3 regions of the Shewanella sp. SM55 genome follow, and region 1 is predicted to be linked to each of the others. Evidence: predicted binding sites of a transcription regulator. Region 1 holds the regulator's gene; each other region holds the start of a gene.

Region 1 (11,098 bases):
GGAAAGCTGCTCAGTGCTTTTCATTAAACCAATTTCAGCGGTTAATGCTGAACCCGCCCGTCCCGCAAACAATAACGCGGTAACAACTGGCCCTAACTCACGCAGTAAACTGAGCGCCACCATAGGACCTAAGCTTTCTTCAGTGCCAAAACCAACTAAGATGTTGTAGCCTTGCAGTGCGAGCACCATGCCGATAAAGAGTCCTGAGACTAAAATAATCACCATAGATTGCACACCGACCACATAAATCTGGCGCACTAATAATGGAAAACCTTTACGCACGCGTGGCCAGCGAAAAATCGCGCCCCACAGCATAAGGCCTGCACGGCCAAAGCCGAGCACTAACTCAATCGCGCTGCGGCCTAAGTCGGCAATACTGTCGATTAACTTCACTTGCCAACTCCTTTTGCCATTAATTCTTGCTGGTAATCATTTGCCGGATAATGGAACGGCACAGGGCCGTCCGGAGCACCTTGAATAAACTGTTTCAGCTGCGGATTATCAGCGTACTTTAATTCTTCAGGGGTACCATGGGCGATGACTTTTTTGTCAGCCACCACATATACATAATCGGCAATGCCAAGCACTTCATCCACATCGTGGGACACCACAATTGAAGTCAGATTCAGCGCATCGGATAACTCACGAATAAGCTTTACTAACACGCCCATCGATATTGGGTCTTGCCCTGCAAAAGGCTCATCGTACATCACCATTTCAGGTTCAAGCGCTATGGCTCTAGCTAATGCGGCGCGGCGTTGCATACCACCGGACAATTCGCTTGGCATCATCTGAGCGGCACCACGTAAACCAACGGCTTCAAGCTTCATCAACACGATAGTGCGAATAATGTCTTCAGGCAGTCCAGAATGTTCACGCAGCGCAAACGCCACGTTATCGAACACATTAATGTCGGTAAACAGCGCGCCACTTTGAAACAGCATGCTCATCCGCTTACGCAGACTAAATAATTCATTACGACTCACGCCATGGATATCGTGACCGTCGAATAACACTTGTCCATGGTCAGGCGTTAATTGGCCGCCAATCAATTTCAACAGGGTCGTTTTGCCTATGCCGCTCGGCCCCATGATCGCCGTCACCTTGCCCCTTGGAATGGACAGGCTAATATCTTCATATATCACACGCTGACCGCGGCTAAACCCCAAATTACGGATCTCAACCAACGGCGTTTGTTCTTGAGTCATGCTTGATTCCGACATTTGCAAATGAGGTGATCCTAGTCTTCCGAGACTGACCAATCGAAGAGCCGCAAATTGTACGTAATTGCGCTTTAACCTACAACCGAATCGACACTATCGCCCTGCGATACTTTCAATTTGCCTCATTTACAGCGAAAATGCGCCCTAAGTTTTCACTCTGCACAGGTAAAATGTTACTTAATGTTTTCAACCTAGTTGCAGAATTGGCAGTATTGGCTAATTCGTTCGCACTTAGCTCACTCTTCGCCCACGTTTATCGGGGAGAGTCGATACGCAATTGCGCAATAGAGGCATCCCATAGGGTAATACCCGCTGCGATATGGGATAAATCCATTGAAATAAACGACAAAGACGATGATATTGCTCAAGGCCTTCTGCCGCTAAACACGTTATTGTGCATGAATAGCTAACGCAGCTGAACTTGACGAGTCGGATCAATCGCTCTAGCCTTCCGCAATTGTTTTGCTGTTTTCGGTAATTAACCACAGCAAGACATAAGCTAAATTGTCTGAAAACAAACTAATACTTGGCAGAAAGCCTATTACATATCATCTTTATCGCGTACCAAATTGTGCTATTCCAATCCCATCAATGGGGCGACAAAGACAATGCAAAAAGAGAGATAGACATGGTAGACAAATCACAACTGCGCCAATGGGGTTGTAAAGTTATCGACATTGAAAAGTCAGCCCTAGACAATCTTTATCAATATGTTGATTCGGCTGAATTTGCAGAGGCTTGCGAGTTGATCCTCAACTGCACAGGCAAAGTGATTGTCATGGGAATGGGCAAATCGGGCCATATCGGCAATAAGATTTCTGCCACCCTCGCCAGCACAGGAACGCCCGCATTTTTTGTGCATCCGGGGGAAGCCAGCCACGGCGATCTGGGTGTATTGGCCGATAACGATGTGATTTTAGCGATTTCAAATTCTGGTGAGTCGAGTGAAATCCTCACCTTAATGCCAGTCATCCAACGTATGGGCGTGCCTGTTATTGCGGTAACGGGTAAACCCGAATCGAATATGGCGCGATTATCTAAAGTGCATTTATGTATTGAAGTCCCAGAAGAGGCTTGCCCACTTGGACTTGCCCCAACCTCAAGTACCACAGCAACCTTAGTGATGGGCGATGCCATCGCCATTGCGCTACTACAAGCTAAAGGCTTTACCCGTGATGATTTTGCTATGTCCCATCCTGGCGGTGCATTAGGACGTAAGTTGCTGTTAAAAGTCTGCGATGTCATGCATAGCGGTGATGACTTACCGCTCGTCAACCACGATATTTGCATCACAGAAGCTCTGTACGAAATCTCCAAGAAAGGCTTAGGCATGACGGCGATTATCGATGATCAGCGCAAGCTGGTTGGTATCTTCACCGACGGTGATTTACGCCGCGTTATTGATGCCGAAGTGAATTTACGCACGACGCCCATTGCCGATGTGATGACCCGTAACTGCGTCACGATCACAGATAATGTGTTGGCCGCCCAAGCACTGCAAGTGATGGACTCAAAAAATATCAACGGATTAATTGTTATCGATAAAGATCGCCATCCTATTGGCGCTCTTAACATGCTCGATATGGTAAAAGCAGGAGTCATTTAATGCCACAGCAAGGATTTTACGGCCCAATCAGTGATGATGTGTGGCAACGCGCGCAAAAGATTAAACTGTTAATCTGTGACGTCGATGGGGTGTTTTCCGACGGCCGTATTTACTTGAGCAATAGCGGCGAAGAGCTCAAAGCCTTCCATACTCGCGACGGCTATGGCGTGCGATCACTACTCACCAGCGGTTTCAACCTCGCCGTGATCACAGGACGTCAATCTAAAATCGTTGAAAACCGTATGACAGCCCTTGGTGTTACCCATATTTACCAAGGCGTAGACAATAAGTTCGAGCCCTATGAAGCATTGCTCGCACTTTATGGTGTCACCCCAGAAGAAGTGGCTTATATCGGTGATGATATTGTCGATCTCCCCGTGATGAATGTCGTCGGTTTAGCGGTCAGTGTTGCTGACGGCCACCCCTATGTACGCCAACACGCCCATTTTGTGACTACGCTCAATGGTGGCCACGGTGCACTGCGTGAACTCACAGATCTGTTACTCCTAAGTCAAAATAAATTCACTTCGGCCCATGGAATGAGTATATGAGTCGTGTGACACTCGCGATTATCGCTTTTTTTGGAACCGCACTAGCGCTTTACTGGCAGGTCCAGAACAAACACAGCGGTGATTCCGATAACAGAGTAAAAGATCAAAATACCCCAGATTTCATCGTTGAAGATCTGCGCAGTGTTGAGTTCAATGAGCAAGGACTAGTGAATAGCCGTGTGACGGCGAAACACATGGAACATTATGATTCAACGAATCAAACTTTCTTTACTCAACCTGTTTATCTTGTTTATCCAGACCAAGGTAAAGCACAATGGCAGCTCAGGGCAGATCAGGGCAAGCTAAACAAGGAAACTGGCAAGGTTGTATTAGAAAATAATGTTATTATCGATGCCATTAGCCCAGAAGAACCGATTCAGACCTTGTCCACCAGTTATCTGGAACTCGATCTCAACACTATGATAATGACCTCTGACCGTACCATTTACGTCACAGGGAAAGATTTTAATATTCAAGGCCAAGGCCTTTATGCCGACCTCAACGCGCAAGAAGTGCAATTGACCAGTCAGGTAGTAGGAACATATGAAGCAAAATAACATATTACTTGCCAGCCTAATGCTAATTATGAGCATGAGTGCTTTCGCGAAAGTGGGCGACTTAAAGCAAGAAGTCAAAATTAAAGCTGTGAGCCAAACTGCGGATATCAAAAACAACCAGATCATCTTCTTTGGTCCGGTGGAAGTTACCCAAGGCTCAATAAAAATCCAAGCAAATGAACTGCGTGCATTTTCCGCTGAAGGTGAAAATAGCAAAACTTTAGTCGCCACAGGCAACCCTGCTACGTATAGCCAGATATTAGACGATGGCCGTCCTGCATCGGCGAGCGCGAAAGAAATTCGTTACGATATGGCAAGCCGCACCTTAACTCTGAAAGGTATGGCGTCATTAGATCAAGCGGGTAGCCAAGTTACAGGCAATTTAATCCGCTATAACATGATTCAACAGAAATTGATGGCCGAGAGTACTGGCAGTGGTGACGATCGCGTGATCACTATTATTCAGCCAGAAAACTATCAAGATGATGCTAAATCAGATGCTCCAGCGGATAAACCTGTAAAAAAGCAGGACTCTAAATGACCCAAATCACCTTAAGAGCACAAAATCTGGCAAAAAGTTACAAGAGTCGCCAAGTGGTTAAAGACGTCAGTCTGACGGTAAAAACCGGTCAAGTCGTTGGCCTACTCGGTCCAAACGGTGCCGGTAAAACCACGACCTTTTACATGGTTGTCGGGCTAGTGAAGAGCGATAAGGGGCATATCTTTATCGACGATGATGATTTAACCGCAGATCCTATGCATCTGCGTGCCCGCAAAGGCATAGGTTACTTACCGCAGGAAGCCAGTATCTTTCGTAAGCTAACTGTTCATGACAACATCATGGCCGTACTGCAAACTCGTAAAGAACTTAAAAACGAAGAACGAGAAGAAGAACTAGAACATCTGCTCGAAGAGTTTCATATCACCCACATCCGTGACAGCCAAGGCATGTCATTGTCGGGTGGCGAACGTCGTCGCGTCGAAATTGCGCGGGCTTTAGCCGCTAATCCTAAGTTCATTTTGCTCGATGAACCGTTTGCCGGCGTCGATCCTATTTCGGTTATCGACATCAAGAAGATTATCGAACAACTCAAAAGTCGCGGCCTTGGCGTACTGATCACAGACCATAATGTCCGCGAGACATTAGATGTATGTGAACATGCTTATATTGTGAGTCACGGAAACCTGATTGCCGAAGGAACTCCAGCAGAGATCTTAGACAATCAGCAAGTTAGGGCTGTGTACTTAGGTGAACAATTCAGGCTATAGTTAATCGAGCGAAGCCAATGGAGGCAATTTATACCGCCATTGGGCTTCACTCAAAATGATAATAAGCGACCTCATCCAACAATAATAACGTAGGGATCAGCGGTAACATGAAAGCGTCACTCCAGCTCAAACTGGGTCAACAGTTAACCATGACGCCACAACTACAACAGGCTATACGTCTGTTGCAACTGTCGTCATTAGAACTGCAGCAAGAGATCCAGCAAGCATTAGATTCTAATCCCCTTCTCGAGCTGGAAGAGGATCAATTCGACGCCACTAAAACCCCTGTAAACCAAACGCTATCCGATACGGATTTCAGTGAATCTAGCACTCTGCCACCAGAAAAAGACAGCTCCACCATAGATACGGCAGAGTCGCTAACCAAAGAATCCATGCCCGATGAGCTCCCCATGGACACCACATGGGATGAAGTGTTTACCGCCTCCCCAAACTCAGGCCCCGGCGGCAGTCGTGAAGACGATATGCCCTTCCAAGGCGAGACCAGTGAAGGTTTGTACGAACACTTAGAATGGCAAAAAAACCTCACGCCGTTTTCTGAAACCGATTTAGCCATTGCCACCGCCATTATTGATGCCATCGACGATCAGGGCTATCTCACCCAAAGCACTGAAGAAATTCTCGAAGCCATGGGCAATCCTGAAGTTGAGCTTGACGAAGTCGAAGCCGTACTCAAGCGTATTCAGCATTTTGATCCCATAGGCGTTGCCGCCCGCGATTTAAGTGAATGCCTGCTGATCCAACTGTCGCATTTCGCCGCTGATACTCCCAACCTAGAAAACGCCCGTATGCTGATCAAAGATCATTTAGATCTGATCGCCGCCCGTGATTTTAGGTTATTGATGCGTAAGACTAAATTAAAAGAAGATGAATTAAGGGATGGTATAGCACTTATCCAAACCCTCAATCCTCGCCCAGGTTTGTTGATCACGCCCAATAATGACGAATACGTTATCCCAGATGTGTCTGTGTCGAAGAAAAATGGCCGCTGGGTCGTTGAGCTTAATCCTGACTGCATGCCAAAAATCAATGTAAATCAACATTATGCTTCTATGGCACGCAGTACCAAAAACCAAGCCGATAGCCAATTTATTCGCGGCCATCTGCAAGAGGCTAAATGGTTTATTAAGAGCTTAGAAAGCCGTAACGATACTTTGCTTAAAGTTGCTAATTGCATAGTGCAATATCAGCAAGGTTTCTTTGAGTATGGTGAAGAAGCCATGAAGCCTATGGTGCTTAACGATATTGCCGAAGCGGTAGAAATGCATGAGTCCACCATCTCACGGGTCACAACTCAAAAATACATGCATACCCCTAAGGGACTTTTTGAACTAAAATACTTCTTCTCTAGCCACGTCGGTACTGACGATGGTGGTGAGTGCTCATCCACAGCAATCAGAGCCTTTATAAAGAAACTGGTGGCAGCGGAAAACCAGAAAAAACCATTAAGCGATAGTAAGATGGCACAACTTCTGGCAGAACAAGGGATCAACGTAGCCCGCAGAACCATTGCGAAGTACCGAGAGGCTATGCTTATTCCACCTTCTAATCAGCGTAAAAGTTTATAACCTACAGTGGATATCGGAGGACGTTTCTATGCAAATAAACCTAAGTGGACACCATGTCGAAATTACCGAATCGTTACGTGCATATGTAGAAGAAAAGTTTTCAAAACTTGAACGCCATTTCGAACAGATCAATAATGTGCACGTTGTGCTCAATGTTGAGAAAATGCAACAGATTGCCGAAGCGAGAATAAACCTCATAGGTGGTGAAGTTTTTGCTACTTCAGAGCATGCTGACATGTATGCCGCTATAGACGCCCTGATTGACAAGCTTGACCGTCAGGTTATTAAACACAAAGAGAAGTTAACAAAACACTAATAATGGAACTTTGTACCATACTGCGGCCGGAGTGCACTACCTGCGCCACTCCGGGCAGCAAGAAAAAGGTACTGGAACTCATCAGCGACTTAGTCGCTGCCCAGTACCCGACCCTCTCATCTCAAGAGATATTCGAAAGCCTAGTGGCGCGCGAAAAGATGGGAAGCACAGGTATAGGTAACGGCATCGCCATTCCACATGGTCGACTAGCCGATATAGATCAGCCCATTGCCATACTAATTAAGTGTGAAGAGCCGATAGCATTTGATGCTATCGATAAGCAACCTGTTGATATTTTATTTGCACTACTGGTGCCTGCAGACCAATGTCAGCAGCACTTAAGTACCTTGTCTTGCATGGCCGAAAAGCTGAGCGACAAGCAAATATTAAAGCAATTACGCAAGACGCATGATGAAACGGAACTCTATCAGGTAATCACTGGATGAAACTGGTCATAGTGTCGGGCCGCTCAGGCTCAGGCAAATCTGTCGCCCTTAGGGTACTCGAAGATCTCGGCTATTATTGTGTCGATAACCTTCCCTTGCCATTGATTGGCAGTTTGCTTGAGCAACTCAAAGGCAGTAACGATCTCGTCGCCATCAGTGTCGACGTGCGTAACATGCCTGAGCAGGATAAGGTCTTAGTAAAACAACTCGCTAGCCTACCTCCAGATACTGAGTTAACGAGCTTCTTCCTTAACTCCAGCGATAAAATTCTGCTCAAGCGTTACAGCGAAACCCGCCGTTTGCATCCTTTGTCGAAGAGCCGAGTCTCTTTGCAAGAAGCGATAAAGCTGGAGGGGAAACTGCTCGAGCCTATGTCAAAACTGGTCGATCACTACATAGATACGTCGAATTTGAATATCTATGATTTAAGCGACCAAGTCAGACAAATTCTCCTTGGTAGTGTCGATAAAGAACTCGTGATCAACTTCGAGTCCTTTGGCTTTAAGCACGGAATGCCCACCGAAGCCGACTTTATGTTCGATGTGCGCTTCCTGCCCAATCCCCACTGGGAGTTGGCGCTGCGGCCATTGACTGGCTTAGATGAACCCGTAGCTGAGTTCTTAAATCGTCAACCACTGGTTAATAAGTTCATCTGGCAAATCGAAAATTTACTGGAGACTTGGCTGCCGCACCTCGAGCGTAACAATCGCAGTTATTTAACGGTAGCCATTGGCTGCACAGGTGGACAGCACAGATCGGTTTACGTCGCAGAGCAATTGGCCAAACGCTTTAGTAACGGTAAACATAAAGTTTATGCCCGTCATCGAGAGCTCAATAATGCCAAAACTTGAACGTCAGATAACCATCTGTAATAAGCTCGGTTTACATGCCCGTGCCGCCACTAAGTTGGTGGTACTGGCTTCCGAGTTTGATGCGACCATCACCTTAATCCAAGGCGATAAACAAGCATCGGCCGCCAGTGTACTTGGCTTACTGATGCTTGAAACTGGCATGGGTAAGACCATCAAGCTTATCGCCGAAGGCCCAGATGCAGAGCCGGCTCTCGATGCCATTTGTGCCTTAATCGACGCTAAGTTTGACGAAGCCTGTTAGTTTCACTTCACACTAAGCACTTCATCGTTAGTTTCACTTCATGTCTAGTTTAAAAAACTTGCCATTCACACATGGCAAAACATTTGTCGCTCGACGATACAAGCCACAGGCGATTACACTAGCGGTCATTGCGCTGGCGCTGGCCTTAACCTTACCTTAGCCGTCTTAATCTGTGTCATCGACTGACGCTTAGTCACCGTAAAATCCTAGCCCAACACTAAGATCTCAAACCAATTTGCCGCACAATGGAGGACAAATGCCCGTAGATAATGCAGAAAACGATCACACCGGACATAGTCTTGACCAGTTAAACCAAGCGCTTAGCAGCGGCATGTTCGTACACGTGCGCAATATGCTGCAAAAAATGGCCGCCTCAGATATCGCGCTGATCTTAGAATCATCACCGCCAAGTGCCAGACAAGTATTGTGGCAGCTCATCGATCAGGAACAAATAGGCGACATACTCGATGAGTTGAGTGAAGAGCTCAAAGACCCACTGATCCGCAGCATGAGCCCTGAGCGAGTCGCGAAAGCGACAGCAAGCATGGACACCGACGATCTCGCCTATATTCTGCGAAGTCTTCCCGACGCCGTTTACAAACAAGTGTTGCAGTCGATGACGGAGCAAAATCGCCTGAGGGTAGAACAAGCTCTATCTTATCCAGATGAGACCGCCGGCAGCTTGATGAACACGGATACTGTCACCTTAAGACCCGATGTGAATATCGATGTGGTGCTGCGCTATCTTCGGCAAAGGGGCAACCTACCCGACACCACAGATACCTTATATGTGGTCGACAAACAGGACAAAGTCCTTGGCGGTGTTAGGCTGGCAGATCTGCTGACTTGCGCGCCAAGCACCACAATTCGCAATATCATGGATCCCAATATTCAAAGTATTCCGGTGAGCATGTCCGACAGCGAAGTCGCGCAGAAATTCGAACGCAATGACTGGGTATCGGCACCTGTCGTCGACAGTGATGGTAAGCTGCTCGGGCGTATCACAATCGATGACGTAGTCGATGTTATCCGCGAAGATGCTGAACATTCCATGATGGGTATGGCGGGGATGGACGGAGATGAAGATACCTTTGGTCCTGTACTAAAAAGTACCCTACGTCGCTCGCTCTGGCTCACCATAAACTTATTCGCCGCCCTGCTCGCATCGTCGGTCAGCAATATGTTTGAAGGCACTATTGAGCAATTTGCCACTATCGCCATCCTAATGACGATTGTCCCTAGCATGGGCGGTGTTGCCGGTAATCAGACCTTAGCGCTCGTGATCCGCGGTATTGCTTTAGGCCATATCGGCCAAAGCAACGCTCGCTGGCTTATCGGTAAAGAGCTATCGATTGGTTTTCTCAATGGTTTGATGTGGTCGATTTTAGTCTTTGTCGCCGTGTGGCTATGGAAGGATGATATGGCACTGGCGGGCTTAATTGGTAGCGCCATGCTGATCAACATGACAGTAGCAGGGCTTGCAGGTGCGAGTATTCCATTGATTTTAAAAAGACTTAAAATCGATCCTGCCCTCGCTGGCGGTATGGTGCTCACTACAGTCACTGACGTGGTTGGCCTGTTCGCCTTCCTCGGGTTAGCGACGCTCTACCTGATGAACTAACGCTTTAACCGTTTGAGCTAATAACAAAAACGGCACCTCAAAGGTGCCGTTTTTTATCCCGCTGGAAAACTAAAGAAGGCTATTTTGCCGGAGGTTGAAAACCATAACTGCTCAAAATCGCTTGGCCTTTGGTCGATAGAATAAACTCAGCTAACGGCTTAGCGGCAGTATTAGCGCCTTGTAAAACCAGTAAACCATAGTCGGCACCCACGGCGAGTTCCAGCGGTAAGTCGATGATTTGTAAACTCGGCACTTCTTTTTTAGCCAGCACAGCATTAGTGCAATAGGTTAAAAAGATATCCGCTTGCTTGTTTTCCATCACCCAGCCATAGGGGTTGCGATCTTTAGGCGGTTTAACGCTCTCAGGGCCGCCCGTCAGTTGTAATGCCTTGGTCTCTAACGCGGCTTTCGCATTGGGTTTTACCGCTTCGGCCTTAGCAAAAACGGCCCAGGCATAATCACCCGCGGGGTCGGCTTTCGGGGTTGAGGTGCCGACTTTAATCTTAGAATCTAACAAGGTATCGAGTAACGTCGCACTCGTCACCTGAACTGTGTCTTGGGTAATTGCGCAGAGTTGATTACGGGCAAACATTTGCACCGCTTCGCCCTGACCCGAATCCACTAATGCCTGTGGATGTTTCATATTTGCCGAGGCAAAGATATCAACTTTCTCGCCCTCTTGAATGCGTTTTAACAATAAACCTGAGGGCGCATATTGCGCTACAACACTCATTTGCGACTGTGCTTGATAAGCAGCAATAATATCACTCATCGCAGCCTTTAAACTGCCTGCGGCGCGCAGTTCTATCG
Region 2 (11,098 bases), on a different contig from region 1:
TCTGATAGCGTTGACGCTCTGACTCATCTCGGCTCAAAGCCAAGGCTTTATCCATATTCAGTTTGGCACGCTTTTCGTCCCCCAGCGCCCAGTAGGTTTTAGATAAACCGAAGAAGAACTCATGACGATAATCCGCTTTTGCCAACGCCCTTTGATACCAAGCCAAGGCTTCATCGTATTGATGCTCATCATAGGCTTGCTGCCCCATGTCATAGTAATAATAGGGATTACGTATTCGCGCTAATTCAAGCACTTTATTAATTTCGGCCCATTCATCAAGCCGCCCCTGCTCCCCTAAAATCAAGGCTAAGTTATAAAGCGTTGTCAGATTTTTCGCATCAAACTTGAGTGCATAGCGATAAACCTGTTCGGCCCGCTTTTCATCACCTTTATGCCGGTAAATAATGGCGAGCGTGTTGAGTGAAGGAACAAACTGGCCGACTTTTAAACCCACTTTAATCAAGGCATAGGCCCTGTCTAAATCACCGTTCACCAAAGACTCTGCCGCCATATTGTTGTAAAACATGCTGATTAAGGTCTGCCGATCCACTTGGGTTTTACCGTATCCCCGTAGAGCTCGCTCTGGCATAAAGTCCACTAAAACTGCGGTAGATGACACATAAACTGAATGTGCGTTTTCAGGTGGAAGTAAGCGTAAATTCACATGCCCATTGATTAAATAGAAATCACCTTGCTTATCCCATACGGGTTCTATCGCAATATCTTGATACTCAGCACTCACATTCAATATGTCCGCTAACGCAGAAGTCATGACCACTAAAGACATGCAATTACCCGCCCTTTGGGCATAGGTTTCACGGGCAATTTGGGTCAGATTATCTTTATATCGAAAATCAATGTTAGCGCTATTGGTTTGACTCGCATTGATATAACTAGCTAACCATTCATTGGCTAACATGTTGTTATTGTGTGACAAAGTGTATATTCCATAGCGACGTTTTACGTCTGTTACGACCTCGGGTGGCAGATAAAAAATATCCGCAACAGAAGGAATATCGGCCACAAGGGTAAACAGTGAATCGGCAAGTAACGACTCAAGATCCGACGGATTAGGCTCAATGGTCGTCGAGCTACAAGCAAACAATTGACTGAATACAACGCTCAAGATCGTACTCAAGTATACGGCTCGGAATAGTTTCGACATACGTCCTCCCACACCATTAGCTCCTATTTGAGCTTATTACAAATGGCGAAAAAGACGACATAAAATGGTTACAAAAAATAATAATCGCGATCGATTGAAAATAATTGCAAATAATTTAACGAATTAACTATTGCGAAGGTCGGTCAACTTCTATGTATAACTCACGCTGCTGATAATCATACGGCCGATAGTTATGCTCTCCACAGGTAAAATGTCGATAGGGTTTCATGACCGTAACGCAACCTGAGGGTAAAGCCTGCAGAATTTGGATTTGCTGCTGGCGACGAAGTGACTCCTGCCATTCAAAATCCTTGAGCACTTGATCACGCACGGCAAAGGCATCGACAGGCTCACTTGAGCGATTAACGATCACTTCTCCTGCAAAGGCAGAAACCGATATCCAGCCAGAAATGACGATAAGACTTAGTCGCGAAAATTGACCTATTGTTTTTATATTCAAGCTCATAGAACACTCCTTAATTTATGCAAGAAAACAGAATTGCTCAGTAATTAAGCTTATGACCCTGTGCTAAAACTTCAATCACAGTGATTACCCATAAAAAAGCAGAGCCTAGGCTCTGCTTCACTATCCCTCGATCCAAGCTAAGCATCAAGGTGAATCACGCATTAATGTGCAAGTTTAATCAGCCCGCATTTTTGACCGTAACAAACTCAGGATAGGCATCAATACCGCAGTCAGAAGCATCCATACCGTTGTATTCTTCTTCCTCAGTAACACGGATCCCCATGGTTATCTTAATCACATACCAGACAGCAAATGATGAGCAGAATACCCAAGTGAAAATGATCGCTGCACCCGTCAACTGTCCGGTAATAGTTGCATTGGCATTGGATAATGGCACACACATTAAACCAAGGAAACCAGCCACACCATGTACTGAAATCGCACCGACGGGATCATCGATCTTAATGCGATCTAAGCCCACAATCGAGAAGACCACCACACCGCCCGCCACTAAACCAATCACACCCGCCATTAACAATGAAGGCGAAAGAGGATCTGCCGTAATTGCCACTAATCCAGCCAGAATACCGTTAAGGATCATGGTCAAATCCGCTTTACCCCAAATCATCTTACACACGATAAGCGCAGAGATAGCACCAAAAGCCGCTGCGGTATTGGTATTCACAAACACTTTCGCCACTGAGCTTGCATTCGCCGCATCCGACACCATTAATTGCGATCCGCCGTTAAAGCCAAACCAGCCCATCCACAGAATAAACATACCTAAGGTTGCCATTGGCAAGTTAGAGCCTGGAATAGGATTCACTTGACCATTAGGCCCGTATTTACCCTTACGCGCACCGAGTAATATTACGCCAGCAATCGCCGCGGTCGCCCCCGTCATATGCACAATACCGCTACCAGCAAAGTCTACAAAGCCCAGTTTAGCGATAAAACCTTGGCCCCAAGTCCAATAACCTTCTACTGGATAGATAACCGCTGTCATCACCACAGAAAAGAACAAGAAAGCCCACAACTTCATCCGTTCCGCCACAGCACCAGAGACAATTGACATCGCCGTTGCCACAAATACAACTTGGAAGAAGAAGTCAGATTCTAATGCATGGCTCGCATCTGCTGATTGCGAACCAATTAAGGTGCCAATTGACGGTAACCAGCCACCTTCAGTGTTATCCACATACATGATGTTGTAGCCAACCAACAGATACATCACACAGGCAATCGCGTACAGCACAACGTTCTTAGTTAAAATTTCAGTGGTATTTTTAGAGCGAACTAAACCCGCTTCTAACATAGCGAATCCCGCCGCCATCCACATGACTAAAGCGCCAGAAATCAAAAAGTAAAAGGTATCGAGTGCAAAGCGTAGTTCAATGACTGTGCCGCCTAATTTCGTTAATTCTTCCATTGTCAGCCCCTTATAGCGCTTCAGTATCAAGTTCACCCGTACGGATACGGATAGCATGTTCTAAATCAACGACGAAGATCTTACCGTCACCAATTTTCCCCGTATGGGCCGCAGTGGTAATTGCCTCAATCAACATGTCGAGATTTTCAGCCTTAGTGGCAATTTCTAGTTTTACTTTTGGCAAAAAATCCACCTGATACTCGGCGCCGCGATACAACTCTGTATGCCCTTTCTGACGGCCAAAACCTTTCACTTCGGTCACCGTCATGCCCTCAATACCAATTCCGGCGATAGCTTCACGGACATCATCCAACTTAAACGGCTTGATGATAGCGCTGACTAGTTTCATCCTGACCTCCAAAAAACGCGATTGTTATTAACTTGTATCAAAGGTAATTCAATCATTAGGCCAACAATTTAATCTATTGATTATTATTGGTTTAAATTATTTAACACTATTTTTTAAGGTTAAAAATGCACCATAATCGAGCACTAACTGGTGCGATGCACTCTTTTAGTGAGCAGTTTAAGTGCGACAGCTATTCGACCTTAGGCCTATTGGTAACAAGGTTAAATTAGGGTCTACTGGGGGAAGCGTAAAACGAGATGAAATCTGAGCATCACAACACAAGTTCTTAGACAAAAGCGAAGATCATCACTAAGACAATCATCAAGCGCAGAAGGAAGGCCCGATGTTAAAACCAGAAGAATGTGTTCTCGTTATCGTCGATGTGCAAGGAAAACTTGCACAAATCATGGATAACAGTGACAAGCTGCATCAACAACTACAGACCTTAATCCAAGGCGCACAATTATTTGAAATTCCAATACTGTGGTTAGAACAGCTACCCGATAAACTCGGAGCAACTAGCCCTGAGCTGCAAACTTTACTTGCGAAAACCAGCTCACCCATTGCCAAGCAGCATTTTAGCGGCTGGCACTGTGACGCGTTTGCAAAGGCATTAACTAAGACGAATCGCAAACACGTCATACTCGCGGGTATTGAAACCCATGTGTGTGTTTACCAAACCTGTTGTGACCTTATCGAACAGCAATATTCGGTGCATCTCGTCGCAGATGGCGTCTCGTCACGCAGTGCCGATAATAAAAAACTGGGTATTCAGATGATGACGGCCAGAGGCGCCTTATTAACTAACGTGGAATCGCTATTATTTGAATTACAACATCAAGCCCAAGGCGAGCGCTTTAGGGCATTATTAAAACTGATCAAATAGCGACTTAGCCCGTGGTATTTCTTCAGCCAGCATGACCAACGCCTGACATTACTCGATATTTTTTCCATAAAAAAGCCCCCACTGAGTCAGCGAGGGCTTTTGTTTGCATGAGGGGTTAGCTCATATCGAAAACTCAACCGCGATTGATTAAAACCTACTTATAAGTGGCTTCGCGTTTTTTCGCTTCTTCATCCCACTTAGGTAATATGTCTTTCTTAAATGCTTCTTTCTCAGCATTCATCTTTTTCATGTCCATACCTAAGGCTGCTTGTGCTTTAGCTTTAGTAGAGATATCAGGAATCGCAACAGGATCTGTGATGCCTTTTTTACCGAGTAATTGCGCTAACTTAACACGAGCATCAGCAGCTTTACTTACCGAAGTTCCCAGAATACGCAATGCTTCATCCGGTGCGTGAGCTGCAACACCATGGGAAGCAATCGCTAAATCCCAACGCCATTGTGAGTGGCGAATATCTGTCAGTATGGGTTTCATTTCTTCTTCAGTTGCGCCAGCTTTCCACGCAGCCTCTGCTTCAAAGTGTGCTTTGACTAATTGCTCTTCCGCTTTCAACTTCATTTCTTTGACTTTGGCTTTACGCTCATTAGTCACGCCAACCAAAAACTCTTTAGTCTGGCTATGGCAAGTTGCACAGGTTTCTTCAAAACGGTCGAATGGATTGCCCACTTTATGATCGGTAAACTTCTTACCTTCAGCACTGGTCACTTTTGGCATGTGACAGTCAACGCAACTCACATTATTCATGCCGTGAATACCCATTTTCCACGTTTCATACTCTGGATGCTGGGCTTTTAACATTGGTGTCTTAGAAAGGGCGTGTGTCCAATCAGAAAATTGGATTGAGTCATAGTAGACTTCCATTTTTTCAACTGTTGTACCCATATCCCAAGGGAATTTAACAAAATTCTTTTTGTCGTCAGTTTTCTCAAAATAATACTCAACGTGGCACTGAGCACATACCATTGATTCTTTATCTTGTTTAGACGCTTTGCTGAAAGGTGTACCTATAGCTTCAAAAGCACGGTCTGCATAAGGGCGTGAAATACGTAACTTTGGAGAGCTTTTTTCATGGCAATCACCACAACCAATGGTATTTGTCACTTCAGGGCCACCCTTTGACCACTTACCTTTGAAGTAACCATCTTCGCCTTGCTCTTCAATCAAGCGAGGTACGTCAGGGCTCTTACAGCTCCAACATGCCATCGGCATAGGACCATCTTCCGCATTAGCGGGTGCACCTGTACGTAGCGTGTTGCGTACGTCAGTTACCGCATACATGTGGCCGCGTGGTGCATTATAATCTTTAGCAAAACCATAACCCGCCCATAAGATCACCATATTAGGATCTTGTGCAAGTGCATCCACTAGTTCTTCACTCTTTGCGGTATCATGCCAGCTACTGTATTGATTATTAAATTTATCTTTATAAACTTCGTTGCGAGGCTCTGTTTTATCACTCGCCATTGCGCCCGCTGCCATGAAGCTGGCGGCAACCAGTGCACTCAGTGCAAAGGACTTACCTGTCATCTTCTTCATCATCTCATCTCCGTGTTGCATTATTGTTGTAAATCACGACATCTCCATGGTCAAACTTAGTGATTTAACCCTGCTAAAAATATACCTCTTAGGGGGTATCTAGGTTGAAGTTTGCGCTAGATCAAAATGTAAAGGTGTTGTTGTTCACATTTCTATACTTTTGTTAATGTATTACATTATTTTCTAATGTAAAAACCACTGCAAAGTGCCATAACAGCGGCCATCAAAATGAACAGCGGATTAATGAAACGAGGTAGTCTCACCTCAAAAATCTTAGGATTAATGTTAGTACTTATTCTGCTCTCTAGTAGTTTATCGACTTTTGCTATCATCAATTTGTCCTACAGCTTAGGCGACGCCAAGGCGATTAATGCCTCAGGGTCGCTGAGGATGCAAAGCTATCGGTTAATGTTTTACGCCAACTCAGGCAGTGATGCTGCGCAGGATAAAATCACCGAATTCGAAAATACGCTCTATTCCGACACGTTAAAGCCCTCGGAAAGTTGGTTTAGTCCGCCAGAAATTGCCGCTCAATATCAGCTTGTCATCGATAAATGGCTGGTGATGAAACACTACATAGAACAAGAAAACTCCCGCGATTATGTCGCCTCACTGAAGGACTTTGTTGATACCATAGATTTACTGGTGCTAGAGATGGAGCACTACGCCGCCTTTAAACTCAGGCTCCTTGCCGCCAGCCAAATATTAGGCTTAGGCGTCATGCTCATTATCGCTTTTGTGGCCGTGCGTTTTACAAAGAAGAAAGTGGTGATCCCACTGCAAAAACTGATGGAGTCGGCGAATACCATTTCTAAAGGTAATTTTGAAATTGAAATGCCCGAGACCGAATATATTGAACTCACAGCGCTGACCCATGCCCTACAAAAAACGGCTAAGGAACTCGCGACGCTTTATGGCAACCTAGAATCGCAGGTAGCAGAAAAAACCTTAGCGCTGACAAGGGCCAACAACGAGCTGGCATTCTTATATGATAACCTACTGACATTAAACGCGAATAAACTCGATTATAAGGCGCTCAAGGCGGCGCTGAATCAGTTAAAAGGCTATGAATCACTCGACTACCTAAGACTCATTATCCAGTATCCCGAGCAAGAGCTTGAAGTGATTGAGGCCGATGGCGGCTGGCCAGATATGACTCAAGAGAGCACCCGTTTTCCACTGCAATTTGAGCAGGCTAATTTAGGCTATTTAGAGTTAATTGCCGCTCAAACACCCAATATCGCCTTGTTTAACAATTTCGCAATTATGCTGACGCGCTCAATCGTGATCCACAATGCCACAGAGCAAAGACAGCAACTGGCGCTAATGGAGGAACGTGGCGTAATTGCCCGAGAGCTGCACGACTCTTTAGGTCAAGTGCTATCTTTCCTAAAAATCCAAATTAGCTTATTACGCAAAAACTTAGATTGCAGTTGCCGCAGTCCAATCGTTGAGGCGCAGCTAACCGAAATCAACGAAGGTGTAAGCACTGCCTACGTGCAGCTCAGGGAGTTACTATCCACCTTTAGGCTCACAATTAAAGAACCCGATCTAAAAAGTGCTTTAGAGGCTATGCTTGAGCAACTCAGGACAAAGACGAATATAAAGATAACCTTAGACTATAAACTTGCGCCACAATGGCTAGAGGCAAAGCAACACATCCACATACTGCAGATCACGCGAGAAGCGACGTTAAACGCCATCAAACACGCTGAGGCCAGCCTCATTAACATCCATTGCTATAAGGATGACGAGGGTATGGTCAATATTGATGTTTGTGATAACGGCATAGGTATTGGACATTTAAAAGAACGAGATCAACATTTTGGCATAGGTATAATGCATGAACGAGCCAGTAAGCTTTCAGGTAAAGTCGTGTTCAGCGACAATGATTTAAAGAAATTTAAACCTGCTATGACAACCACGACTGAGCAAGGATGCAATGCACAAGACGACGCACTCAAACCTAACAGCCCATTAAACCTTGTGCACCACAGCAAAGGGTCAAGTGGCACTAGAGTGACGCTTATTTTCCCATCTCAACAGGAGCCTTCAAATGGGTAAACCTTATTCCGTACTGGTGGTCGATGACCATCCCCTCTTGCGCAAAGGCATCTGCCAGCTCATCGCTTCAGATCCTGACTTCAGCCTATTTGGCGAAGCCGGTAGTGGTTTAGACGCATTAACCGCAGTGGTCACCGATGAACCCGACATCATATTACTCGATCTGAATATGAAAGGCATGACAGGCCTAGATACCCTCAACGCCATGCGCCAAGAAGGTGTTACCTCACGCATAGTAATTCTCACCGTTTCCGATGCAAAACAGGATGTTATCCGTTTACTTCGTGCTGGAGCCGACGGCTATTTGCTCAAAGATACTGAGCCAGATTTGCTGCTCGAAAAACTCAAAAATGCCATGCTTGGCCACAGGGTGATCAGCGATGAAGTCGAAGAATACCTTTACGAACTTAAAGATGCGACCGATGAACAAGAATGGATTTCGAGCCTAACCCCAAGGGAGCTGCAAATTCTACAGCAACTGGCGGAAGGCTTAAGTAATCGCATGATTTCAGAGCATTTACACATTAGTGAGGGCACAGTTAAAGTGCACGTGAAAAACCTACTGCGTAAAGCCAATGCTAAATCGAGAACCGAAATGGCGGTGCGCTACCTTAATAATTAAAGATACGAAAATGAGCTTGGTATCGCGAAAACAATAAAGGCAATCCCATGATTGCCTTTATGTTTTTATCAAATAGAGATTAAATAAATGATTACAAACCTTTCTCAATAAATTGCTGCCAACTCAATAGCGCCAGCTCAAAATCCTCTAGGCCACAATAAGCTTCTGACTCAGCATCATAGAGTGACATAGCCTCTTCCAATTCATATTCTTGCTCAAAGCCTAAGGCATTGGCAAAGACTCGGGCCTGTTCACGCTCTAACTCTAAGGTAAAATCATTACCAACAAGACGCCATGAACCTCGTTTATCGGCTTGAATTTCTTTTATCACACCCAACACTTGCTGAATTTTAGCTAACTCAGTCCCTAATTCTTCCGTAAACCATTGCCCAAGCACTTCATGATCCATGCTAAAGCTAGCCAAAAAAGTGCCAGTTAAACTGTTACGCCGAAATTCGTATTCCATTTTATTGTCTCTTTGATCTAAGCCTACTAATGCTAATTTTAACCTATCCTTGGCTAAGTTGCTTGCATCCCTCAGCACATCAAATTTATGTCAATTTACGTTTTTCTCATGTCGTTAAGCATAAGTACTGACTTCATTTTCATGACAAAATCAGTTAGTTTGTTTGGATGATTTTGAAAGTTAAATGGAATGCGATATGCACGAAGGGTTTATCTACAGTTTAGTGCTCAGCGGCGCCCAAGCGGGTTCCACCTTGAGCCTAGAACAGATCGAAAAATGGGATCCTCAGGATGGCCTACTCTGGTTACACCTTCGCTATCGCAATAAAAAGGCACGCCACTGGATACTCAATAGCGGTCTGCCTAAGGTCGAAAGTGATGCCCTACTCGCCCAAGACACTCGCCCCCGCGCTGTGATTACAGGTGAAGGTATATTACTCGCATTACGCGGCGTTAACCTCAACCCCAATTCAGCTCCCGAAGACATGGTGGCCGTGCGTATTTATGCCGATAAACAGCGGATCATTTCCACCTGCGATCGCGAGTTACAGTCGGTCAAAGATGTCGCCGAGCTGATCCTTGAAGGAAATGGGCCTACAACTACGGGGGACTTTATCGTCGCAATCTGCGAGCGACTGACCAATCGTAAAGTCGAGTTTATTGATAAATTGGAAGAACAGCTCTCTGATTTAGAAGAACTAGTCGTCTCAGGCAATGTGAAAGATTTACGTACCGATATCGCCGAACTGCGCCGTCAAACTGTAGCCATTCGCCGCTATTTAGCCCCACAGCGCGAAGCATTCTCGAAAATGATTTCCGAGCAATTCAGCCTATTTAAAGATACTGAGCGACTCAAGCTGAGGGAAACAAACGATAAACTTATCCGCACCATTGAAGATCTCGATGCCCTGCGCGATAGGGCTAATGTAACTCAAGAAGAATTACTCAGTCAGCAATCGGAGCAACTCAACAAACGCTTATATTTCTTATCCTTAGTGTCAGCAATCTTCTTACCGTTGGGCTTTTTAACAGGCTTACTTGGGGTCAATATTGGCGGGATACCGGGCGCGGACAACACTTGGGCCTTCGCCACCTTCTGCGGCATATTAATCTCACTCGTCGCCCTGCAAATGGCGCTGTTTTATCGATTTAAGTGGTTATAGCCACCTTAACACAACAAAGCCAATCAATTAGGATTGGCGTTGTTTTCGTTCATTCTTATAAGCTGAATGTTATGAGCTAATGCTTATGCTCTAAGCGGGCGATTATGTCGTTGGCAACTCAAACACATGAGTCATGACTTTATAAAGCTCTGTTCCTTGGTGCACAGACGCCGAAGCAAAGTGCAAAATCGGCACGCAGTCCTGCGGTAAACTGACCGTCTTTAGCTCATCCGCTGTACCGTATAAATCCATACGCAGTAAATTCACTAAGGGCTGTCCCGCTGCCAGAGGTTCACCCACAGGCGCGAGGTATTCCACTAATCCAGCACTTGGCGCGTGATACTTTTTATAGTCCTTAAGGTAACAACCAAAGCGCTGCATTTTAGCGGGCGCAACGGTTTCAGCTATTACGCCTCGGTGGCTTAAATATGCCAAAATCCCTTGTGCATCAACCCGTGCATCCTCAAGACAGACGCGCTCTTGGCTCGCCAATTCCAAGGTTAACGCTGACACTGTAACCCCTAAATCGCGCCCTTGAGATTTTGCAAAATCACTCAATTGCCACCAAGGACAAAACGCCGCCTCATCCATGGCGCCACCAAAGGCATTGGGGATAATGAGCGTATAAGGGATCGACAAAAACTGCGCAGCAGCTAAGTCATATTCAGGACAATACAAGTGCTTACAAGACTTAGGACCTGTGTGCAGATCGAGCACTATATCCGCGCCATGGGCCATAATCTGCAGGTTAACCGCAAGTCTATGACCCGTGGTGATGCCCCATTCATAACGCAATTTTTGCTGACAAGCTTCAACCAAAGTACTGCGATAGGCTTGGATCAGCTCGCTATCACTCAGCTTGGCATGTTCCCCATACCAAGTCGGCAAATCGATTGCATGATTCAAATACTCACGATTCCAGTTCGCGCCCGTA
Region 3 (11,098 bases), on a different contig from region 1:
CCAGGGTTGGGGATAGGGTTAATCGTTGCTGTGTTTCAAGCGGCGACTTCTATTAACGAGCAGACCTTAAGTTTCCTTCCGCGTTTGTTAGTGACACTTTTTGGCCTAATGTTTATGGGACATTGGTTAGTTGAAACCCTGATGGACTTTTTCATCGAGATGGTGAATCGCATTCCTCAAGTGATAGGCTAACGCGATGGAGCTGCTGCTCGATACCTTAATGCAAACCATTGCCGCTTATATTTGGCCATTGTTTCGCGTCGCGAGCATGTTGATGGTCATGGTGGTATTTGGGGCGGCAACGACACCAACACGAGTTCGCTTATTATTGGCGATGGCAATTACCTTTGCGATAGCACCTGTTCTTCCTCCAACTCAAAATGTGGATTTATTTTCGTTAAGCGCAGTATTCATCACGGCGCAGCAAATTATTATCGGTGTTGCCATGGGATTTGTGACTCAAATGGTGATGCAAGTCTTTGTGCTCACCGGACAGATCATTGGTATGCAGACCAGTTTAGGCTTTGCCTCTATGGTTGATCCCGGTTCTGGCCAACAAACACCCGTTATTGGTAACTTTTTCCTTTTATTGGCGACATTGATTTTCTTAGCTGTGGACGGCCATCTTTTGATGATCCGTATGCTAGTGGCAAGCTTTGAAACTTTGCCGATTTCTAATCAAGGCTTAACACTGACAAGTTATCGATCGCTGGCTGATTGGGGGTCATATATGTTTGGTGCGGCACTCACTATGTCGATATCTGCGATTATCGCCTTGTTATTAGTCAACTTGTCTTTCGGAGTCATGACCCGCGCCGCGCCGCAATTGAATATTTTCTCTATTGGTTTTCCGATCACTATGATTGGTGGACTGTTTATTCTGTGGTTAACCCTAACACCGGTAATGGCACACTTCGATGAAGTATGGTCGACGGCTCAAGTGCTGCTTTGCGATATGTTAGCGCTCCAATGTAACGCTGATGGCTTGATATGATGGGATTAGGAGAAGTCCATGGCTGAAGAATCAAGTGGCGAACGTACAGAGGAACCCACGGGGAGGCGTCTAGAACAGGCACGGGAAAAAGGACAGATTGCACGTTCGAAAGAACTCGGGACTGCAGCGGTATTGATTTCGGCGGCATGTGGGTTTTATATGCTAGGCCCAAGTTTGGCCATTAGCCTAACTCGGGTGTTTGAAATTGTATTTACCATGGATAGGGCGCAAATTTTTGATACTAATGAAATGTTCAACGTGTGGGGTGTTGTTGCGAGTGAAATAGCCTGGCCCATGGCTAAAATTATGCTACTGATTGTGGTGGTTGCGTTTATCGGTAACGTCTCTCTTGGTGGGATCAATTTTTCGACCCAAGCTATGATGCCAAAAGCCAGTAAAATGAGTCCCCTTGCTGGTTTTAAACGTATGTTTGGCGTACAGGCTCTGGTTGAACTCACCAAAGGCATTGCAAAATTTTCTGTAGTAGCGTTTTCTGCTTATTTTTTATTAAGCTTCTATTTCAATGACATCATGTTGCTGTCTAGCGACCATCTTCCTGGTAATGTTTACCATGCATTAGATTTGTTGGTTTGGATGTTTATCCTGTTATGTTCCTCGATTTTGTTTATTGTCGTCATCGATGTGCCGTTCCAAATTTGGAATCACAACAAGCAACTTAAGATGACCAAACAAGAAGTAAAAGATGAATATAAAGACACTGAGGGTAAACCTGAGGTGAAAGGGCATATACGGCAGATGCAACGTGAACTAGCACAAAGGCGTATGATGGCTGAAGTGCCAAATGCCGATGTGATTGTCGTTAACCCTGAGCATTTTGCCGTTGCGATTAAATACGATGTGCAGCGCTCTGCAGCTCCCTTTGTGATAGCGAAAGGTGTTGATGATGTGGCCTTTAAAATACGTGAGATTGCCCGCGCGCACAATATTGCGATTGTCTCGGCCCCACCACTTGCAAGGGCGATTTACCATACGACTAAGTTAGACCAGCAGATCCCTGAAGGTTTGTTTACTGCTGTCGCACAGATTTTGGCTTATGTATTCCAGCTGCGCCAATATCAAAAAGGACGCGGTCGTAAACCTATTCCAGTCCCACTTAATCAACCTATACCAGATGAATTGAAATATTGAACCACTAGTCTCAGATGGTAGTCATTGGTAAAGCTGATGATGTCAAGTTCATTTGTTTTTTTATGGCTAATTTTATGTATATCAATCAGTCACAGTACATATCTTTCCTTCATTAATGGCTTTAATCTTGTTGGCGCGTTTTTTGCTTCATGCTATTACACGTCAAAGTTTAGGTTATAGCGAATGGATGTTAAAGCGACTCTTGGTCAAGTAAAACAAATTAGGCTCAGCACTTTTAAAGGCATTGGCACGCCGGTGGTTGTGCTTGCTGCATTGGCCATGATTGTTTTACCTATCCCTCCATTTCTATTAGACATACTCTTTTCATTCAACATTGCGTTAGCTCTCATCGTATTACTGGTGGCCATTTATACAGATAGACCCTTAGATTTTGCTGCCTTCCCAACTGTGTTACTGGTGGCGACATTATTACGTCTTGCGCTCAACGTTGCCTCTACTCGTGTGGTTTTACTTGAGGGTCATAATGGCGGTGATGCCGCGGGTAAGGTGATTGAAGCCTTCGGTTCTGTGGTGATCGGTGGTAACTATGCCGTTGGTCTAGTGGTATTTATCATTTTGATTATCATCAACTTTGCGGTGGTGACTAAAGGTGCTGGTCGTATCGCAGAAGTCAGTGCCCGCTTTACCTTGGATGCTATGCCTGGTAAGCAAATGGCAATCGATGCTGACTTAAATGCTGGAACCTTAAACCAAGATCAAGCGAGAATACGCCGTGCCGAAGTGACCCGTGAAGCCGATTTCTATGGTGCGATGGACGGTGCGTCCAAATTCGTTAAAGGGGATGCGATTGCCGGTATCATGATCTTAGTGATCAACATCGTAGGTGGTTTCATCATAGGGATTGTGCAGCATGGCTTAAGTTTCTCTGAAGCGGTTGAAATTTATACCTTACTGACTATCGGTGATGGTTTAGTGGCGCAGATCCCTGGTCTATTATTGTCAATCGCCGCAGCCTTGATGGTGACTCGTCAAAACGAGTCAGGTGATATGGGCCAAATGATGATGAGTCAGATGTTTGACAGTCATAAGTCATTGGGTATCGCCGCCGGAGTCCTGTTTGTAATGGGTATTGTTCCTGGTATGCCGCACATGGCGTTTTTAAGCTTTGCCTTTATGACTGCTGGTGCAGCTTATTTTGTTTATAAACGAAATGAAAACAAACGTCTTAAAGCGCTAGAACAAGTGAAATCGGGTCCAATAGAAAGACAAGATAAAGAGCCTAAAGAGCTAGGTTGGGACGATGTACATCATGTGGATACTATTGGTCTTGAGGTTGGATATCGTTTGATCCCTCTGGTAGACAAGGGCCAAGGTGGCGAGTTACTAAGCCGCATTAAAGGCGTGCGTAAAAAGTTGTCTCAGGAATTAGGATTCTTAGTGCCCGCGGTGCATATTCGCGATAACTTAGATTTATCACCTAATGCGTATCGCATTTCATTAATGGGCGTCGTCGTCGGAGAGGCAGATATTCGTCATGATTGCGAATTGGCGATCAACCCTGGTCAAGTCTATGGCAAACTCGATGGTATCGAAACGCGCGATCCCGCCTTTGGCCTGGAAGCGGTATGGATCGCCCCTGAGTTACGTGAGCACGCACAAACACTAGGTTATACCGTCGTCGATGCTGCGACGGTTGTTGCAACTCATATTAGTCAATTACTCACAAATAATGCTGCTAAGTTGTTAGGTTACGAAGAAGTGCAACAACTGATGGATATGCTTGCGAAACACTCACCTAAGCTGGTTGATGGCTTTATTCCAGATATCATGCTACTAGGACATGTCGTAAAAGTGATGCAGAACCTATTAAATGAAGGGGTTTCAGTTAGAGACTTGCGTACTATAGTGCAAACTTTGTTAGAATATGGCACTAAGAGCAATGACACTGAAGTCTTGACTGCCGCTGTACGTATCGCTTTGAAACGTATGATAGTTCAGGAAATCTCAGGCCCAGAGCTCGAAATCCCCGTCATTACTTTGGCGCCAGAGTTGGAACAGATGTTGCATCAGTCAATGCAAGCAACCGGTGGTGATGGTCCTAATATTGAACCCGGTCTTGCAGAACGCATGCAGCAGTCCCTTGCCGATGCGGCTCAGAAGCAAGAAATGGTCGGACAACCCGCCATATTGTTGACGTCAGGTATGTTACGCGCGACGCTGTCACGCTTTGTTAAACATACTATTCCTAATCTCAGAGTCATTTCATATCAAGAAATACCTGATGAGAAGCAAATACGTATCGTATCTGCAGTCGGCCAGTAGAGGACGCATAAGTGAAGATTAAACGATTTTTTGCCAAAGACATGCGCGCCGCACTGGCCCAAGTGAAAGAAACACTCGGCTCAGATGCCGTCATTATGTCAAATAAAAAAGTGAACGGTGGCATCGAAATTGTCGCTGCCGTTGACTATGACGAACCTAAAGCGAAAACTGCAGCCACTGCGCCAGCACCGACCTTTATGGACGTGAGCGACGATCTCGTGTCCCTAGGTGCTAAGCAGCCAGTCCGTGTAGAAACTCGCGCTAAGCCAGCGGCACCTGCAGACTCATTACAAGCCTTACTTGAGAAGCAGCAAAGCCGTTTGAATCAACAAATGTCACATCAGCAAGTTGATGCCGAGTTACCTGCATGGGCTAAGGGCTTACAAGCCCCTACAGCTGTGAAACCAGAACGTCGTGAAGTGCCTTCCTCGTTTGATAAAAAGCCACAAACATCACAGAAACAAAGTGCTGATATTGAAGCTATGCGTGATGAATTAGCATCACTGCGTAATTTACTGACACATCAAGTATCCTCCTTGATGACGGAACATAAAAAACGCATCGATCCCGTCGGTGCTATGCTCGAAGCCAAATTGCTTGAGGCTGAATTCTCCCCTGCGGTTGCGAATAAATTAGCCGCGCTGAGCCAGCATTATACGCCGGCTGAATTAGTCAGAGCATTACCACAAAGTCTTGCTAATATGCTTGATAATCAGGGCGATGACATTGTTAAGCAGGGCGGAGTGGTTGCATTAGTTGGTCCTACTGGGGTTGGTAAAACAACGTCATTAGCTAAACTTGCTGCCCGTTTTGCGGCACATCATGGTGCTGAACATGTTGCTTTAATTACCACAGATCATTATCGCATCGGAGCCTATGAGCAATTAGCAACTTATGGCAAAATAATGGGCTGCCCAGTAAAGCAAGCTCATGATCTAAATGAATTAGAGCAAATTCTCTATCAGTTTAGGAATCGCAAGCTAGTATTGATAGATACGGCTGGCATGGGACAGCGAGATATGCGCCTTTACCAGCAACTTGATAATTTAACTGCAAATAGCAGGATACCTATCCGCAGTTATCTGGTACTGTCTGCGACAGGGCAGCGCCGTGTGCTGCAAGATGCAGTCAATCATTTTAAACGCATTCCCCTATCTGGTGTCGTTCTCACAAAACTCGATGAATCTGTGTCGTTAGCAGGGGCATTAAGTGTGTTGATCCAAAACGGATTACCATTAAGTTATATTACTGATGGACAAAGAGTTCCTGAAGATATGAAAGTTGCGGATACCCTAGATTTAGCCCAGCAGGCACTCGCAGCGTTAGATAGTACAGAACAACAATCATTACAAGACACAGCGTGGTCAGATAATATGGCCTGTGCATTTGAGTAGATTTATGACCCTGGATCAAGCAAGTGGTTTACGTATGATGAATCAACCCTATAACGAAAAAGTGAAAGTAATCGCGGTCACTGGTGGTAAAGGAGGCGTGGGTAAAACCAGCGTTTCTATTAATACTGCTGTGGCATTAGCCGAAAAAGGCAAGCGTGTCTTGGTACTTGACGCTGACCTTGGCTTAGCAAACGTCGACGTCATGCTGGGTATTCGTGCCGAGCGTAACCTCTCCCATGTTCTCTCTGGTGATGCAGAGCTTGACGATATTATCGTTCGTGGTCCAAAGGGGATAGGCATAGTACCAGCCACCTCTGGAACACAGGGGATGGTGGAATTAAGCCCGGCGCAACATGCTGGATTAATCCGTGCATTTAGTGAGATGCGGACTCAGTTTGATATTCTAGTCGTAGATACTGCTGCTGGGATCTCAGATATGGTGCTCAGTTTCTCACGTGCTTCGCAGGATGTGCTAGTCGTTGTTTGTGATGAACCCACTTCGATTACCGATGCCTACGCCCTGATTAAAATTCTCAGCCGTGAGCATGGCGTGTTCCGTTTTAAAATAGTTGCCAATATGGTGCGTAGTTTACGCGAAGGTATGGAATTATTTGCTAAACTCAGTAAAGTGACCGACAGATTTTTAGATGTTGCACTTGAATTAGTCGCCACGATTCCATTTGACGAAAACTTACGTAAATCTGTTCGTAAACAAAAATTGGTGGTTGAAGCTTATCCTAAATCACCAGCGGCAATTGCTTATCAAGGATTGGCAAATAAAATTTTGAGCTGGCCTGTGCCGCAGCAACCTGGTGGGCATTTGGAGTTTTTCGTTGAGCGTTTAGTACAACGACCAGATTTTCAAGAGGAAAAAACGAGTGAATAAAGCCGCTGCGTATACTTGTTTAGACAATAAATCGTCGATCGTTGAACAGTATGCTCCGTTGGTTAAAAGAATTGCGCATCATTTACTCGCCAGACTACCTGCATCTGTGCAGTTAGATGATTTACTCCAAGCTGGGATGATGGGGTTACTAGAAGCATCATCCAAGTTTGATGGTGGCAAGGGTGCGAAATTTGAAACCTTCGCCGGCATACGCATACGTGGAGCCATGTTAGATGAAATTCGTCGTGGCGACTGGGTCCCTCGTTCCGTTCATCGTAACAATCGTAAGGTTGCACACGCTATTGATGAGTTAGAGCAAGAACTGGGCCGTGATGCACGCGACACAGAAATTGCAGAAAAACTTGATATGACGCTCGATGAGTACCATCATATTCTTAACGATGTTTCTGTCGGAAAAATCATAGGGATAGAAGATTTAGGCGTATCTCAGGATATACTTACAGTGAGTGATCGGTCCGATGATGATTCATTTGAAGCATTAGCTGAGAACCAATTTCATTCTGCTCTGGTTGAGGCAATTAAATTATTGCCTGAAAGAGATGCATTAGTGTTATCCCTGTACTACGATGAAGCATTGAATTTAAAAGAGATTGGCGCCATTCTTGAAGTCAGTGAATCGCGGGTTAGCCAGATATTAAGTCAGGCAATGTTGCGATTGAAAGCTAAACTCAAGCACTGGACATAAGTATAATTATTAATCGAGCACAGAATGTCAGCTCACCGGAGGAAACCTTGGACAAGAATATGAAGATTCTCATTGTTGACGATTTTTCGACAATGAGGCGTATCATCAAGAACTTGTTGCGAGACTTGGGGTTTAATAACACCCAAGAAGCAGACGATGGCTCAACAGCCCTGCCGATGTTGCAAAAGGGGGATTTTGATTTTGTTGTTACAGATTGGAATATGCCTGGTATGCAAGGAATCGATCTGTTAAAAGCAATTCGCGCTGATGATTCGCTAAAGCATTTACCCGTATTAATGGTAACTGCTGAAGCAAAACGTGAACAGATTATTGCTGCCGCTCAAGCGGGAGTGAATGGTTATGTGGTTAAGCCTTTTACCGCTGCAACGCTGAAAGAGAAGTTAGATAAAATATTCGAACGACTCGCTTGAGCAAGGATGAGCTATGAAGTCACAAACATCAGGGCTCATCACGCTCGAGCAAGCTCAGCATTTAGTTGAATTATTAAGTGCAGGTGAGCAAAGTCAGGCAGATGATTTATTTCGGGAGCTTGCTGCTCCACTGCAACGAGAATTATTCGAAGAAGTAGGTAAATTAACTCGGCAACTTCATAGTGCGCTGATGGATTTTCAAGTTGATAATCGTCTTGCTGAATTAGCCAATACAGAGATCCCCGATGCCAAGCAACGTTTAAATTACGTTATTGACATGACCGAACAAGCTGCAAATAAAACCATGGATGCGGTTGAAGAATGTTTACCTTTGGCTAATGCCGTGACCGTAAATATTCAAAATGTCATGCCATCTTGGGACAGATTAATGCGACGCGAGATAGCGCTGACTGAATTTAAGGGCCTTTGTCACGATGTACAAGACCTTATGTCTCGTAGTGCAAATGACTCGACTCGATTACGTGAATTGCTTAATCAAATTTTGATGGCGCAAGATTTTCAAGACTTAACAGGACAAATAATACGTCGTGTTATTGATCTAGTAATGGAAGTAGAAAGTAATCTGGTTTCTATGCTGACGGTATTTGGTGAGCAACCTATGATTGAAAGTCAGATTGCTCAGAAAAATAATATTGAAGCAGAAGGCCCGATAATGAATGCCGAGCTTCGTCAAGATGTGGTAACGGGTCAAGACGAAGTGGATGATCTTCTATCGAGTCTGGGTTTCTAACTGGGAGTCAATTTGATGGCCTTTGATGTAGATGAAGAGATACTCCAGGACTTTTTAATCGAAGCCGGTGAAATTTTAGAGCTTCTGCAAGAGCAACTCGTTGCGCTTGAAAATAATCCTGATGATACTAACTTGCTGAACGCCATTTTCCGTGGTTTTCATACCGTTAAAGGTGGTGCTGGCTTTCTTAGCTTAACTCCCATGGTTGATGTTTGTCATGAGGCTGAGAATACCTTCGATTTATTGCGGACAGGCAAGCGTAGCGTTAACGCAGAGTTGATGGATATTATTTTGCAGGCTGTTGATGCAATTAATACCATGTTTGCGCAAACCCAGCAGGGCGAGCAACAAGATCCCGCCGATTCAAGTTTGTTAGCGAGACTTAAAATGCTCAGTTCAGGTGCGCCTTTGCCATCTGAAGTCGCTTCTGCCAAGGTTGCAGAGCCAGAACCTGTTGTTGAAGTCATTATTGATACTCCTACCCCTCAAGAAATCCCTGCTGATATAAGTGATAACTCATCTTCCATTGAAAATACGTCTTCAAGTATCGATGATATCAATGATGCTGAATTTGAAGCTTTATTGGATGCGCTTCATGGTTCAGGAAAGGGACCTGCGGTCGCTGCTACCACATTTGTATCTGAACCAGTTGCTGCAAAGCCTGCTGCACCAATTAAAACACCTTCAACATCAGGTGATGACATCACTGATGATGAGTTCGAGGCGTTACTGGATGAACTTCATGGCTCAGGTAAATTTAAAGCTGAGGCTGAAGTGCCTGTTAAGCCTAAGGTTGTGGCAACACCTGCGCCTCAACCGATTGTAGATGCTGATGAAATTACCGATGATGAGTTTGAACGATTACTCGATGAACTCCATGGGAAAGGCGGAGCACCTGCGAAAGCCGAAGTTAAAACGCCTACGACACCCATTTCGACTGTAGCACCTACTGCTGCACCACATGCTCCTGCGCCAGTTAAAGCCGCAGTACCAGCTCCTGCTCCAGTCGTTGCTGCAAAACCTAAGGTGGAAATTGCGGTTGTCGATAAAGCACCTGCTAAGGCTAGCTCTGCGAATGTGCCTCAGGGTGAAACAACAGTACGTGTAGATACCGCACGACTCGACCAGATCATGAATATGGTGGGTGAGTTAGTGTTAGTGCGTAATCGATTGGTGAGCTTAGGCATCAGCCGTGATGATGAGGAGATGTCGAAAGCTCTCGCGAACTTAGATCTCGTTACTGCCGATTTGCAAGGCGCTGTGATGAAAACCCGTATGCAACCGATCAAGAAAGTGTTTGGTCGTTTCCCTCGGGTGGTACGTGATCTTGCTCGTACACTAAACAAAGAAATTGATTTGATCATGGTCGGTGAAGAAACTGACTTAGATAAAAACCTCGTTGAAGCGCTTGCCGATCCACTCGTCCACTTAGTGCGTAACTCTGTGGACCATGGTATCGAGATGCCAAATGAGCGTGAAGCTAGTGGTAAGCCAAGAACGGGAACGATTACCTTATCTGCAAGTCAGGAAGGCGACCATATACTGCTGAAAATCGAAGACGATGGCGCAGGCATGGATCCTGAAAAACTCAAAAAAATTGCCATAAACCGTGGTGTGCTCGATGAAGATTCTGCTTCGCGGATGACAGACAGCGAAGCCTATAATTTGATTTTTGCACCAGGTTTTTCAACTAAAGTTGAGATTTCAGATATTTCAGGCCGTGGTGTTGGGATGGACGTGGTAAAAACTCGTATCACCCAGCTGAATGGCACTGTACATATTGATTCCATGAAAGGTAAGGGAACGATACTTGAGATTAAAGTACCGCTAACACTGGCGATTATGCCAACCTTAATGGTCGATGTCGCTAAACAAGTGTTCGCATTACCTCTATCTAGCGTGAATGAGATTTTCCATCTCGATCTCACAAAAACCAATATTGTTGATGGGCAATTGACTGTCATAGTGCGTAATAAGGCCGTACCTTTGTTCTATTTGGAACACTGGCTACATAGAAACAAAACGACCTTTAAACATGGCGATAAAAAGCATGGTCATGTGGTTATCGTGCAATTAGGCATGATGCAAATTGGTTTTGTAGTGGATGCCTTAATAGGACAAGAAGAGGTCGTTATTAAGCCTCTTGGCGCTATGTTACATGGCACACCTGGGATGGCTGGTGCGACAATTACATCGGATGGTGGTATTGCACTGATCTTAGATGTTCCTGGATTGCTAAAGCATTATGCGAAAAGTAAGAATTAGTTTCCAAGCTAAGGAATGGAATGGCCATTAAAGTATTAGTCGTTGATGACTCAAGTTTTTTCAGACGACGTGTTAGTGAAATAGTCAATCAAGATCCTGAACTGGAAGTTATCGCGACGGCCTCAAATGGGGCCGAAGCGGTGAAGTTGGCTGCTGAGCTTAATCCCCAAGTTATCACTATGGATATTGAGATGCCTGTCATGGATGGTATTACTGCTGTTCGTGAAATCATGGCTAAG

The links. The regulator sigma-54, encoded in region 1, starts transcription at its own class of promoters, with help from an activator protein. The targets are predictions, from matches to a motif close to GTTGGCACGNNNNTNGNNT.
Region 2: the regulator sigma-54 is predicted to act here: its motif matches at 3,456-3,474, upstream of L5L91_RS06090 (P-II family nitrogen regulator).
Region 3: the regulator sigma-54 is predicted to act here: its motif matches at 2,273-2,291, upstream of flhA (flagellar biosynthesis protein FlhA).

What each region holds. Positions count from the first base shown of each region.
Region 1 is NZ_JAKKRS010000015.1:11,012-22,109, reverse strand. Features, by position in the region: gene mlaE (lipid asymmetry maintenance ABC transporter permease subunit MlaE) at 1-393, opposite strand, end outside; gene mlaF (phospholipid ABC transporter ATP-binding protein MlaF) at 390-1,208, opposite strand; gene L5L91_RS17205 (KpsF/GutQ family sugar-phosphate isomerase) at 1,852-2,829, shown strand; gene kdsC (3-deoxy-manno-octulosonate-8-phosphatase KdsC) at 2,829-3,380, shown strand; gene lptC (LPS export ABC transporter periplasmic protein LptC) at 3,377-3,937, shown strand; gene lptA (lipopolysaccharide transport periplasmic protein LptA) at 3,924-4,478, shown strand; gene lptB (LPS export ABC transporter ATP-binding protein) at 4,475-5,206, shown strand; gene L5L91_RS17180 (RNA polymerase factor sigma-54) at 5,314-6,792, shown strand; gene hpf (ribosome hibernation promoting factor) at 6,821-7,108, shown strand; gene ptsN (PTS IIA-like nitrogen regulatory protein PtsN) at 7,111-7,554, shown strand; gene rapZ (RNase adapter RapZ) at 7,551-8,405, shown strand; gene L5L91_RS17160 (HPr family phosphocarrier protein) at 8,392-8,667, shown strand; gene mgtE (magnesium transporter) at 8,924-10,288, shown strand; gene L5L91_RS17150 (molybdate ABC transporter substrate-binding protein) at 10,368-11,098, opposite strand, start outside.
Region 2 is NZ_JAKKRS010000003.1:158,360-169,457, reverse strand. Features, by position in the region: gene L5L91_RS06105 (tetratricopeptide repeat protein) at 1-1,165, opposite strand, end outside; gene L5L91_RS06100 (hypothetical protein) at 1,293-1,631, opposite strand; gene L5L91_RS06095 (ammonium transporter) at 1,810-3,060, opposite strand; gene L5L91_RS06090 (P-II family nitrogen regulator) at 3,071-3,409, opposite strand; gene L5L91_RS06085 (hydrolase) at 3,753-4,295, shown strand; gene nrfA (ammonia-forming nitrite reductase cytochrome c552 subunit) at 4,450-5,853, opposite strand; gene narQ (nitrate/nitrite two-component system sensor histidine kinase NarQ) at 6,079-7,914, shown strand; gene L5L91_RS06070 (response regulator) at 7,907-8,536, shown strand; gene L5L91_RS06065 (YacL family protein) at 8,628-9,002, opposite strand; gene L5L91_RS06060 (zinc transporter ZntB) at 9,199-10,164, shown strand; gene L5L91_RS06055 (succinylglutamate desuccinylase/aspartoacylase family protein) at 10,267-11,098, opposite strand, start outside.
Region 3 is NZ_JAKKRS010000002.1:115,280-126,377, reverse strand. Features, by position in the region: gene fliQ (flagellar biosynthesis protein FliQ) at 1-192, shown strand, start outside; gene fliR (flagellar biosynthetic protein FliR) at 197-994, shown strand; gene flhB (flagellar biosynthesis protein FlhB) at 1,013-2,143, shown strand; gene flhA (flagellar biosynthesis protein FlhA) at 2,327-4,426, shown strand; gene flhF (flagellar biosynthesis protein FlhF) at 4,438-5,820, shown strand; gene L5L91_RS03710 (MinD/ParA family protein) at 5,825-6,706, shown strand; gene L5L91_RS03705 (RNA polymerase sigma factor FliA) at 6,699-7,412, shown strand; gene cheY (chemotaxis response regulator CheY) at 7,460-7,843, shown strand; gene L5L91_RS03695 (protein phosphatase CheZ) at 7,857-8,594, shown strand; gene L5L91_RS03690 (chemotaxis protein CheA) at 8,610-10,859, shown strand; gene L5L91_RS03685 (chemotaxis response regulator protein-glutamate methylesterase) at 10,880-11,098, shown strand, end outside.